DNA from 3 places in the Variovorax sp. CCNWLW225 genome. Region 1 is predicted to be linked to each of the others. Evidence: predicted binding sites of a transcription regulator. Region 1 holds the regulator's gene; each other region holds the start of a gene.

Region 1 (4,208 bases):
ACTTCAGCCGCGCCCCCGTTCCGTGGTGGCGTGACGGCGCCGTCAACCGCGTGCCGACGGCGCTGCCCAGTCCGGCTCCGCTGCGCCACATCGGCATCTACGGGTATCGCGCGGGTTTCGTGCGCCAATTCCCTTCCTTGCCGCCGGCTCCGGTCGAGGCGACCGAGGCGCTGGAGCAACTGCGAGCGCTCTGGCACGGGCATCGCATCGCTGTGCATGTCACCCACGCGGCTCCCGGACCGGGCATCGACACTCCAGAAGACCTGGCCCGCGTGCGCGCACTGTTCGCAGCCAAGCCGACACCCTGAAGCGTGCGCCACAGGGTGGCTGTAACGGAAATTCTTCACGCTCACGCATGCTATCCTCGACGCAATTCCGCCTTGCACGGCTCCCGGGCCGGCGCTTGGCGCGACACAAGATCTAAGAACCGTCCGAGGACACCATGAGACTAATTTTGCTGGGCGCGCCCGGGGCGGGCAAAGGCACGCAAGCGGCCTTCATTTGCCAGAAGTACGGCATTCCTCAAATTTCGACCGGCGACATGCTGCGCGCAGCCGTCAAGGCCGGCACACCGCTCGGCCAGCAAGCCAAGGCGGTCATGGAATCGGGTGGCCTGGTGAGCGACGACCTCATCATCAACCTCGTGAAGGAACGCATCGCGCAACCCGATTGCGCCGACGGCTTCCTGTTCGACGGCTTCCCGCGCACCATTCCGCAGGCGGACGCGATGAAGGCAGCGGGCGTCAAGCTCGACTACGTGCTCGAAATCGACGTGCCCTTCAGCGACATCATCGAACGCATGAGCGGCCGCCGCTCGCACCCCGCATCGGGCCGCATCTATCACGTGAAGTTCAATCCGCCGAAGGTCGAGGGCAAGGACGACATCACGGGCGAAGAACTGATCCAGCGCAAGGACGACGAGGAAGAAACCGTGCGCAAGCGGCTCGAGGTGTACAGCCAGCAGACGCGTCCGCTGGTCGACTACTACTCGGCCTGGGCCAAGGCCGATCCGGCCTCGGCGCCTAAATACCGCGCCATCAAGGGCGTCGGCACGGTCGAAGAGATCACCCAGCGCGCACTGGCTGCACTGAGCAACTGAAGTTCAGCAGGCAGGCGGGTTGCCATGGCAGCTTGCGCGCCTGCCCGCTTGTGCCCGCGGCCCTCAGGCGGCTGTTCCGATCAGTTCCAGCATCAACGCGATCCGTGCCTTGACCGGCGTCAAAGCACCGGCATCGCGCAGCTTGTCATCAGGCCTCGGAAGAATGCGCCCGCTCGCGCAACGTGTGGCGCGCAGCACGGCGACGCCCGCATCCTGCGCGCGAAGCGCGGCAGCCTCCAGCGCATGGTGCACCGTGCCGTTGCCAGTTGCGGCCAGCACCAGCCCGCGCATCGGCTCGGCGACGACGCCCATCGCCCGCTCCTGAAGCAGCAAGTCGACGATGGCGCCGGTCGCACCGGCGTGGCTGGTGAGGATTTCGACCCTCGGCCATTGCATCGCCGCGCCTTCGCCGGCTTCGAGAAGCTTCGAGCGCGCCGGCGACTCAGGCCAGTCCCGCACCCGCCGTACCGCCCCCTCCTCCACATAGCCCACCGGACCGGCATCGCCCGAAGCAAACGCATCCTGCCGATAGGTGTGCACCTTCTGCACATCGAAGGCACTGTGGATTGCGCCTGCGCAGACCACCGTCACACCTCGGGCGGCCGGCGTGGCTGCCACCGCGATGGCGTCGCGCACGTTCTGCGGGCCATCGGGCGAAAGCGAACTGGCCGGGCGCATGGCGCAGGTCAGCACCACGGGCTTGCCGGGCGCAAGCACGGCCTGAAGAAAGAAGGCGGTTTCCTCGAGCGTGTCGGTACCGTGCGTGATCACCACGCCGGCCACATCGGCCTCGGCCAGCCAGAAAGCGCAACGCCGGGCGAGCTGCAGCCAGACGTCGGGTTCCATGTCCTTGCTGTCGAGCTGCGCCACCTGCTCGGCCGCAAGCGCCAGGCCTTCGGGCGCCTCGATGCCGCCGAGCAGGTCTGCCACGCCCACTTGCCCGGCGGTGTAGCCGATGTTGTCGCCACCGCTGGCGGCACGGCCCGCAATGGTGCCGCCCGTTCCCAGAACCACAATGCGCCGCAGGCTCGGCGAGAGCGAATTAACCATGGCTTGCCAACTTTTAAAAACTGGTTAAAAATACAGGTACTGGATATCTAGCCAGTGCCGCAAGGAACAACATATGCAGTTCGCCGTGAAGCTTACCGCCCGCCAGCAGCAAATCCTGGACTTGATCCAGAGCGCCATCGCACGCACCGGCGCTCCGCCCACGCGGGCAGAAATCGCCAATGAGCTGGGCTTCAAGTCGGCCAACGCGGCCGAAGAGCACCTGCAGGCGCTGGCCCGCAAGGGCGTCATCGAACTCGTCAGCGGCACCTCGCGCGGCATCCGGCTCAAGGGCGATGCGCTGCGTTCGCTCAACGAGTCGCGCAACAACCAGTTCTCGCTTTCGCTGCCCGGCATGGCGCAATTGGCACTGCCTCTCATCGGCCGTGTGGCGGCGGGTTCGCCCATCCTCGCGCAAGAACATGTCGACCAGACCTATTACGTCGAGAACACGCTGTTCCAGCGCCAGCCCGACTACCTGCTGAAGGTGCGCGGCATGTCCATGCGCGACGCCGGCATCATGGACGGCGACCTGCTGGCGGTGCAAGCCACCAAGGAAGCCCGCAACGGCCAGATCGTGGTGGCCCGCCTCGGCGACGAAGTCACGGTCAAGCGCCTCAAGCGCAACAAGCAGGTCATCGAGCTGCACGCCGAAAACCCCGACTACCCGACCATCGTGGTCCAGCCCGGCGAGCCGTTCGAAATCGAAGGCCTGGCGGTCGGCCTCATTCGCAACACCATGCTGATGTAGGCCCTGCGGCCTGCCGAAAGCAGCACCCATCCGGTCGCAACAGGTGGCGGGCGTATGGCGCTAAGTCGCCATCACCCTGTTGCGCCCGATCAAAGAAATCCTGCCTGTGTTCAACCTCAGACTTTTTTGGAGTTCACATGGGAATCGCCCTCCTCGCCATCGTTGATTTGTGGATGCCGCTGCAATCGCTCGCAAGCCGGCTGCTGCCGGCCCGTCGCCCGCGCCGCCACGACAGCAGCAGTGCTTCCGCAGGCTTGCGCTACGTCGCGGTCCGGCCGTCATGCACGGCCCGGACCCATGGTCCAGCCGCCTCGGCTGATGCGGCTCCCGCACCCGCACGGCCTCTGCGCGTCATTCGCGTGGTGGACGGCCTCCAGGGCGAAAAGCGCAGCACCAACCGCATGGTGATTTCCGGCCGCATGGCCGACGTTTGCGCCGAACTCGACCGCCTGGCGGCACTCGAGGCCATGGAAGCCGTGAGCACCGCGCCCGCTTCCACACGCCTGCATTGAGGCCATGCACCCCCCGGTGACCATTGCCCGGGGCGGGTATCCAAACGTTCACACGCGCGTCATGCCAATGCTGCGAGGCACAATGGCACGCCATGAACATTGTGATCCTCGACGATTACCAGGACGCCGTGCGCAAGCTGCGCTGCGCCACCAAGCTGGACGCGTACGCGGCCAAGGTCTACACCAACACGGTCAAGGGCATTGGTCAACTGTCAATCCGCCTGAAGGACGCCGACGTGATCGTGCTGATCCGCGAGCGCACCCATATCTCGCGCCAGCTGATCGAAAAGCTGCCCAAGCTCAAGCTCATTTCGCAGACGGGGCGCGTGGGCAACCATATCGACGTCACAGCGTGTACCGAACGGGGTGTGGCTGTGGCCGAGGGCACCGGCTCTCCCCAAGCGCCCGCCGAACTCACCTGGGCGCTGATCATGGCGGCCATGCGGCGCTTGCCGCAGTACATCAGCAACCTCAAGCACGGCGCGTGGCAGCAATCGGGGCTCAAGTCGGCTTCGATGCCGCCCAACTTCGGTCTGGGCTCGGTGCTCAAGGGCAAAACCCTCTGCATCTGGGGCTACGGCCGCATCGGCCAGCTGGTGGCGCGCTACGGCCAAGCCTTCGGCATGCAGGTCGTCATCTGGGGCCGCGAGGCAAGCTGCGCCAAGGCCCGGTCCGACGGCTTCCAGGTGGCGCAGAACCGGCACGAGTTCTTTGCCGCGGCCGATGTGCTGTCGGTGCACCTGCGGCTGAACGAAGAAACCATGGGCCTGGTCACGCTCGAAGACCTTTCGCGCATGAA
Region 2 (4,208 bases), on a different contig from region 1:
TGCCCGAAAGGGTCGGCCAGCACGCGCGCGGTGATCACGCCCGGCCGCTCGGGGGTGGAGGGCGTGTAGTTGATGGCGTTGTCGACCAGGTTGCGCACCAGTTCCTTCAGCAGGGTCGGGTTGCCTTCGAGCACCACGCCGGGCGCACCCGCTTCGGCGCCGTCGTAGCCCAGGTCGATGCGCTTTTCGATGGCGCGCGGCACGGCTTCGCGCACCACTTCAATGGTGAGCCGGGCCAGATCGCAGGGCTGGCGGCCCGTGCCGGCGCCGGTGCTTTCGGCGCGCGCGAGCGAGAGCAGCTGGTTCACCGTGTGCGTGGCGCGCACGCTGGCACGGCCGATCTGCTTGAGCGACTGCTTCAGCTCGTCGGCGTTGGCGCCTTCACGCTGCGCCAGGTCGGCCTGCATGCGCAGGCCCGCGAGCGGCGTCTTGAGCTGGTGCGCCGCGTCGGCGAGAAAGCGCTTTTGCGTGTGGATCGAGTCGTTGAGCTTGTCGAGCAGCTCATTGACCGAAGACACCAGCGGCACCACTTCGAGCGGCACCGACGATTCGTCGAGCGGACTCAGGTCGCCCGGGCGCCGCTCGCGGATGCGCGCCTCCACCACCGACAGCGGCTTGATGCCGCGCACCAGCGCCAGCCAGATCAGCAGCACCGCGAGCGGCAGGATCGCGAATTGCGGCAGCAGCACGCCCTTGATGATCTCGGTGGCCAGCACCGACTGCTTCTCGCGCGTCTCGGCCACCTGCAGCAGCGCGGGCGCCGAATCGTCGTCGCCGTCGGCCAGCCAGAGCGAGGCCACGCGAACCGGTTTGCCGCGCATTTCGCCGTTGCGCAACGTGACCACGCCCGGCACCGGGGGCTCGTCGGTGTTGGGATGCGGCACGTCGGACTCGCCGCTCAGCAGCTTGCCGTGGCTGTCGAGCAGCTGGTAGTACACGCGGTCGGCGTCGTCGGCCCGCAAGATTTCGCGCGCCGGCTGCGGCAGCACGAACTGCGTCTGGCCCTGCTGTACCGTGACGAGCCGCGCCAGCGTCTGCACGTTGTATTCGAGCGCGCGGTCGAAGGGCGCATTGGCAATGCCCTGTGCCACCAGCCACGTGACGCCGATGCTCACCGGCACCAGCAGCAGCAGCGGCGTGAGCATCCAGTCGAGGATCTCGCCGAACAGGGAGCGCTGCGCGCGTTGGAACAGTTTCAAGGCTTACGGCCTCCGAAGCCGCGGGGCAAGCCCGCGTGTCATTGCTGGATTTTTTCGAGGCAGTAGCCGAGGCCGCGAACCGTGGCAATGCGCACCGGCCCCTTCTCGATCTTCTTGCGCAGGCGGTGGATGTAGACCTCGATCGCGTTCAGGCTCACTTCCTCGCCCCATTCGCACAGGCGCTCCACCAGCTGGTCCTTGCTGACCAAGCGGCCCGCGCGCTGCAGCAGCACCTCGAGCAGGCCGAGTTCGCGCGCCGAGAGCTCGACCATCTTGCCGTCGATGGTCGCCACGCGGCCGGCCTGGTCGTACACCAGCGGACCGTGCCGGATGGTGTTGCTGGTGGCACCCATGCCGCGCCGCGTGAGCGCCCGCACGCGCGCTTCGAGCTCTTGCAGGCTGAAGGGCTTGGCCATGTAGTCGTCGGCGCCGTGGTCCAGGCCCTTGACGCGTTCTTCCACGCTGTCGGCCGCGGTGAGCACCAGCACGGGCAACTGCGAACCACGGGCACGCAGGCGCTTGAGGATCTCGATGCCGTGCAGGTTGGGCAGCCCGAGGTCGAGGATCAGCAGGTCGAACTCGCTGTGCGTCATGAGCGCGGTGTCGGCCTGCGAACCGTTCGCCACGTGGTCGACCGCCGCGCCCGAGGTGCGCAGGCTGCGCAGCAGGGCATCGGCCAGCACCTGGTCGTCTTCGGCAATCAGAATCCGCATGAGCCACCTCCGGCCGGTTCGGGCGCCGCGCCGGCGCCGTTCACATTTGTCTCTCTCCCAGCCGAGTCTAGCCCGCTGTGTACGCTTCCAGACCGATGGTTACCACCGTGGCGACGTCGTTGCCGACGCTGGCGCGGAATTCGCGCTCGGCCTGCGTGACTGCGCCGCGAAAGGCGTCGAGCCATGCCAATCCGTCGGCGGTGAAAAGCACGCGCCGCGCCCGCGCATCGAGGGGGTCGGGCCCGCGGGTGACCAGGCCCCAGGCTTCGCACTGGTCTACCAGCGCGCCCATGGCCTGCTTGGTCATGCCGGCGCGCTCGGCCAGCTCGGTCAGGCGCGAACCTTCGCGCGCCAGGTGCCGCGTGATGTGGATGTGCGCGGCGCTCACCTGGGCGCGGGCGGCCAGGTTCGACAGCGCCAGCGGCACTTCGACGTCATGCGCCATGAGCTCGAGCACGCGCTCGTCGAAGCGGCGCATCGCATGGCCCAGCAGGCGGCCCAGGTGGGTTTGCCGCCAGGCATCGGGATCGGTCGGAAAAGCATTTTCGGCCATGGCCCAAATGGTAAAGCAAACTGACTAAAAAATGGGTTTACTGAAACCAATGAGCCCCTACACTACTGTTCAAGCATCCAGCCTGTAATTAAAAGCAGATGGATGGCAGTCACACACAAACCGTTGATTTTCAAGGAGATTTCCACATGGACGCAGTCGTCAAGGGCGCAAGCATCTCGGTCGCCAACAGTGAAAAGGCCAAGGCCCTGCAAGCCGCGCTGGCGCAAATCGAAAAGCAGTTCGGCAAGGGCACGATCATGCGGCTCGGCGAAGGCGAGGCGCTTGAAGACATCCAGGTGGTCTCCACCGGTTCGCTCGGCCTGGACATCGCGCTCGGCGTCGGCGGCCTGCCGCGCGGCCGCGTCATCGAAATCTACGGCCCTGAATCGTCGGGCAAGACCACGCTCACGCTACAGGTCATTGCCGCCATGCAAAAGCAGGCCGGCACCTGCGCCTTCGTCGACGCCGAGCATGCGCTCGACGTGCAATACGCCCAGAAGCTCGGCGTGAACCTGTCCGACCTGCTGATCAGCCAGCCCGACACCGGCGAGCAGGCGCTCGAAATCGTCGATTCGCTGGTGCGCTCGGGCGCCGTCGACCTGATCGTGGTCGACTCGGTCGCCGCGCTCACCCCCAAGGCCGAAATCGAAGGCGAAATGGGCGACTCGCTGCCCGGCCTGCAGGCCCGCCTGATGAGCCAGGCGCTGCGCAAGCTCACCGCCACCATCAAGAAGACCAATTGCATGGTCATCTTCATCAACCAGATCCGCATGAAGATCGGCGTGATGTTCGGCTCGCCCGAAACCACCACCGGCGGCAATGCGCTGAAGTTCTACGCCTCGGTGCGCCTGGACATCCGCCGCATCGGCACCATCAAGAAGGGCGACGAGGCCATCGGCAACGAAACCAAGGTGAAGGTGGTGAAGAACAAGGTCAGTCCTCCGTTCAAGACGGCCGAGTTCGACATCCTGTTCGGCGAAGGCATCAGCCGCGAAGGCGAAATCATCGACATGGGCGTGAACGCCAAGATCCTCGACAAATCGGGCGCTTGGTACGCCTACAACGGCGAAAAGATCGGCCAGGGCCGCGACAACGCACGCGAATTCCTGCGCGAGAACCCCGAGCTGTCGCGCGAAATCGAGAACAAGGTGCGCGAATCGCTGGGCATTCCGCTGCTGGCGGCCGATGCCGACACCCCGGGCGCCGAAAAGGCCGAGAAGCCTGCGAAGGCAGCCAAGGCCGAGAAGGCCGACAAGGGCGAGTAAGCAAGGTACGGCGCGGCCTCTCGCGGGCCGCGCAAGCGACCACCAGGCATGGCATTCGGTGCCCCCTCACTCAAAGGCCGGGCGTTGCGGCTCCTGAGCCAGCGCGAGCATTCGCGCGCGGAGCTGGAGCGCAAGCTGGCCAGGCATGAAGAAGAGCCCGGCACGCTGGCCCGCGCGCTCGATGAACTGGCCGCCAAGGACTTCATCAGCGAGCCGCGCGTGGTGGCTTCGGTACTGAACCAGCGCGCCGCCCGCTCGGGCGCACTGCGGGTGCGCCAGGAGCTGCAGGCCAAGGGCATTGCGCCCGAAGCCATCGCACAAGCCGTGGCCAGCCTGCAAGACACCGAAGTAGAGCGCGCCACCGCCTTGTGGCGCCGCCGTTTCGACGCACCGCCCGCCGATGCGAAGGAGCGCGCCAAGCAAATGCGCTTTCTGATGGCGCGCGGCTTTTCGGGCGCGGTGGTGGCCAAGGTACTCA
Region 3 (4,208 bases), on a different contig from region 1:
GATCTACCAGATATTTCTCAGGCCTCGGTGGAGGTGATCAATTTTCTGCGCGAAGTGCAGGCATTTCTAACGGCCGCATGGCTCAAGAAAGACAACAGCGCGAACTGTGAGCTTGCATTTTCATTTGGCCAAGAAACTCCGCACGTCCATAGCAACTCACTTGCACTGCAATACACAGATCACTCCGGCGGCCGAAAGTCCATCAAGGTTGACGAGGGCCTGCTCGCGGAGATTTGCAAGCTTCACGCGACATCGTTTCAGGGCGTCACGCAGCAGAATTTTCCCGCTCACACGGTCTTCAGAAAATCCATCGCGCGGCTGGATCGCGGGATGAAGTTCCTCCAGCAAGCGAGGTCTTCGGATGATCTTGGCCAGAAGGTTGCGAACTACTGCTCGTTCTTCGAGGCACTACTAAGTACTTCAGCTTCTGAACTCTCCCATCAATTGTCGGAGCGAATTGCATTTCTCCTTTCGGATGATCCGAACAAGAGGCTTGGGTTTTTTAAGGACGTGAAGAAAGCGTACGGTGTGCGGTCAAAGATCGTGCACGGTGACATTCTCACGGCAGGTGTGATAGCGAGTCTTGTAGACGTTGCTCGCACATGTGATGAGTTTGCCCGATCCCTTGTTTTGAAGATTGTTCAGGAACCGCATTTGGATGCACTGTTTAACACCGGCTCCAATGAGCTGCTGGACGCGTACATGTTGAATCTGATATTTGGTGTCAAAGAATCGCCCTCCAGCCAGCTTTCAAGTTAGGCGATTAACAAGATTTCACTCGTGCCTAGAGGTTCTTGGACGGGATGCAAGCTCGACCGACCATCGGCGCATGCAGGAACACGGGCCCATAGAAACGCGCCTCATTGAGAGGACCCAGGCATGAGATGCGTTCCCCATTGCAAAACGTGGGCGAGCGTTCGCGGCCGCCGCGAGGTCTCCGACCTCGCCCGAGAAAGTTATTTCGCCTACGGCACAGGTCCTACGACATACCTTCGAGGCTTTGACCAAAGCAACCGCACGGTCTAGCTCTCCGCGATCCAGACCTACAGGTCCATCTTCCCCTGCGTCCTCACGTTCGCCGCCGCGTTCTGTTCGAGCAGATTTCAGACGCTGCCCATCTTGCACTCGCCGCCACCGGCCGGATAGCGCTGCTCTAGCGCGCTACACAAAAACCAGTTTCAAAGACCGTGCTTGCATCTCTGATGCAGGCGCGACCTATGTTGTTTATCGACGGGAGCGTGATTCAGAGCGGTCGTTGATCAGCGGTGCACCAGCAGCGTGTCCCAGTGCACAGGGCATCGGGTGCTCCGCGCAGCGAAATAAAGGAGGAGGCCGCAGGCCGGGGGACATTCGCGGAGGGGAGTACCCGGTGGCCTTTGCACTCGCCCTGAACGATTCGCCCCCCAACACGTACAAACTCAGCGCAAATAGCGCCCGTCAGCCTTCAGCATCGAAAGCTCAGAGAAGGTCAGCCCACGGTGCTCCCCCGGCCGGTAAGACACAGCAATCCCGCCGATGTCCAGCGTCTTGAACGATTCGAGACCCTTGTGCAGCGAATCGGCCGTCGGGTTCGAACCCGCTCGCTTCAGGCCCTCGACCATCACCTTGGCCGCCACATAGCCCTCGAGGCTGGCGTAGCTGAACTCCGTCGCGCCGATCTTCTTCATGGACGCCTGGTACTCGGCAATCATCGGCATTGCCGTGTTCCATGGGTACGGCACGACCTGCGAAATGACCACGCCGGCTGCGTCCTTCTTGATGTCCTGGAACAGCTTCTGGCCGTTCAGGAAAGAGAACGAATAGAAAGCCGTTTCGCCGCCCGCCGCGCGGTAAGCCGTGATGAACTTGGCCGCCACGTCGTTCGTGGCCGACAGCACCACGGCCTTGGGCTTGAGCTTGACCAGTTCCGCCGCGCGTTCGGCTGCGTCCGAGCCGTCATTTTTGATCGACACGCTGCCGACCATTTTTTCGCCGCGCTCGGCAATGAATTTTTGCGTGCTCTCCATCGCCGAGCGCGCGCCCGGGTTGTCGTTGTGCGCGAAGGCGATGCGCGAGAGGCCGATGGTGAACAGGTGGTTCACGATGCGGCTGTATTCCTCGTCGAAGCTGATGCGCACCGGAAAGCCGTATTCGGACGGTTTCACCACCGGCGCCGCACCCGTGTACGAGCCTACGACCGGAATCTTGAGTTCGTTGGCTGCCTTCAAGGCGCCCACCGCCGACGACGTGCCGATCGGCATCAGGATGCCCACGGCGCCGTCCTTCACGAAAGTCTTCACGTTCTCGGCGCCCTTGGCGGGGTCGTAGGCATCGTCGAGCTGGCGCAGCTCGATGGGCCGGCCGTTCACGCCGCCGTTCGCATTCACTGCGGTGAACAGCGCGCGAATGCCGACCAGCGGCTCGGTCGACAGCGTTGCCAGCGGGCCCGTCTGCACATAGGTCTGGCCGATCAGGAGCGGCTTGGTTTGGGCCTGCGCCGCAGGCTGTACCGCAAGGAGGAGGGCGGCAAAGGCCGAAGCCAGCAAATGAATCTTTTTGTATTGCATGGTCACAAATTGTTTGTTCGGCCATCTTAAGAGGCAAGGCGCTTTGGGTAAATCGCTATTTGTCCTGCCCCGGTTGCGGCGCATGGAATACTGTATAAAAATACAGTTAACGATTGCATCATGGGCCTTCCTTTCCTCAACTCCTTTTCCGCCGCCGCGGGCCGTGGCGTCTGGCATGCCGACGAGCTCGGCCTTGCCGACGCGCAGGTCGTCGCCACCGGCCACGCCGCGCTCGACGCCGAGCTGCCGGGTGGCGGCTGGCCTGTAGGCGCCATGACGGAGTTGCTGCAAACCGCGCCGGAAGCCCATGTCTGGCGGCTGCTGCTGCCCGCCTTGGCGCAGGCCGTCCAGGCGCGCGGCGGGCCGGTGGTGCTGATCGGCGCGCCCTATGAACCCTGCGGGCCGTCTCTGGCGGCGCAGGGCTTGCCGGTGGAAGCGCTGATGTGGGTCCGGAGCGACGCGCCGGCTTCGCGCCTGTGGGCCTGCGAGCAGGCGCTGCGCTGTGCGGATGTGTCGGCCGTGCTGGCCTGGCTGCCGCAGGCCCGGGTGGGCGAGCTGCGGCGGCTGCAACTGGCCGCCGCCCAGCATGACGTGCTGCTCTTCGTGTGCCGGCCCGAATCGGCCGCGCAGGGTGCGTCGCCGGCGCGGCTTCGGCTTCAGGTGGAAAGCTGCGAGGCCGACAGCTCGCAGATCGAACTGCGCATTCTCAAGCGCCGGGGGCCGCCCTTGGCCGCGCCGGTGATGCTGCCCGCACGCAACGAGCGCATGGCCGCATTGCTGGCGGCCGCCCGGTTGCGCCGCAAGCTGCGGCTGCAGCAGCAGGGCACGGCGCCGGCCGGCGAAGCGGCAACGTCGGCCACGGCCACGGTGGTGCGCATCGACGCATGGAAGGGAGGCCCCAGTGCACTGGATCGCATTGCGGTGGTCGCTTGAATCCGATTCGCCTGACGAAGCGCAGCCCCTGCCCACGCCCGAGGCGCTAGGCTGGTGGGCGCTGCAATACACGCCGCACGTCGCCTGGCAAGACGAGGCGCTGATGCTCGAGGTTTCGGCCTGCGAGCGCCTGTGGGGCGGGCGCTCGTCGCTGATGCGCCAGCTGGCCCACGAGAACCCCGCGCCCGACGCCGTGATGCGCGGCGCGCAGGGTGCCACCAGCCTCATCGCACTGGCCCGGCTGCGCCTGTTCGAGCGCGAAGAGAGCCGGCCCAAGGACATTCCCGCCGGCCTCCCGCTGGACACGCTGAGCGCCGCGCGCGAACACCTCGATCTGCTGGCGCGCCTGGGCTGCCGCACCTGGGGCGACGTGGCGGCCTTGCCGCGCGGCGGCCTCACGCGGCGCTTTGGCGCGGCGCTGCGCGAGGCGCTCGACGTGGCTTGGGGCCTGCGCCCCGAAAGCCACAGCTGGCTCACGCTGCCCGACGTGTTCGAGCAGAAGCTCGAGCTGCCCGCGCTGGCCGAAACCGCACCCGAGCTGATGTGGTCGGCCAACCGGCTGCTCACGGCGCTGCAGTTCTGGCTGCGTGCCCGCCAGCGCGGCGCGCGCGCGCTCGAGCTGCAATGGACGCTCGACCTCAAGCGCTTCAACGGCGTGAACCTGCCGCCGCACCAGCAAGTCGCCGTGCGCACGGCCGAGCCCACGCAGGACATGGCGCACCTGCGCCG

Evidence for each region. Region 1 encodes LexA, which represses DNA repair genes until DNA is damaged. Its sites were predicted from a motif close to ACTGTATNNNNATACAGT; they were not measured.
Region 2: recA (recombinase RecA) is a predicted target of LexA. The motif match lies at 2,547-2,564, and genes of this name have one in related genera.
Region 3: imuA (translesion DNA synthesis-associated protein ImuA) is a predicted target of LexA. The motif match lies at 2,636-2,653, and genes of this name have one in related genera.

The regions. Positions count from the first base shown of each region.
Region 1 is NZ_JBBCBV010000011.1:4,547-8,754, forward strand. It holds gene kdsB (3-deoxy-manno-octulosonate cytidylyltransferase) at 1-308, shown strand, start outside; gene adk (adenylate kinase) at 443-1,099, shown strand; gene V9L20_RS17890 (asparaginase) at 1,163-2,149, opposite strand; gene lexA (transcriptional repressor LexA) at 2,223-2,897, shown strand; gene V9L20_RS17900 (hypothetical protein) at 3,035-3,409, shown strand; gene V9L20_RS17905 (D-2-hydroxyacid dehydrogenase family protein) at 3,502-4,208, shown strand, end outside.
Region 2 is NZ_JBBCBV010000008.1:63,007-67,214, reverse strand. It holds gene V9L20_RS15420 (sensor histidine kinase) at 1-1,199, opposite strand, end outside; gene V9L20_RS15415 (response regulator) at 1,238-1,912, opposite strand; gene V9L20_RS15410 (MarR family winged helix-turn-helix transcriptional regulator) at 1,980-2,465, opposite strand; gene recA (recombinase RecA) at 2,612-3,730, shown strand; gene recX (recombination regulator RecX) at 3,779-4,208, shown strand, end outside.
Region 3 is NZ_JBBCBV010000003.1:368,077-372,284, forward strand. It holds gene V9L20_RS09435 (hypothetical protein) at 1-759, shown strand, start outside; gene V9L20_RS09440 (ABC transporter substrate-binding protein) at 1,419-2,546, opposite strand; gene imuA (translesion DNA synthesis-associated protein ImuA) at 2,667-3,479, shown strand; gene V9L20_RS09450 (Y-family DNA polymerase) at 3,448-4,208, shown strand, end outside.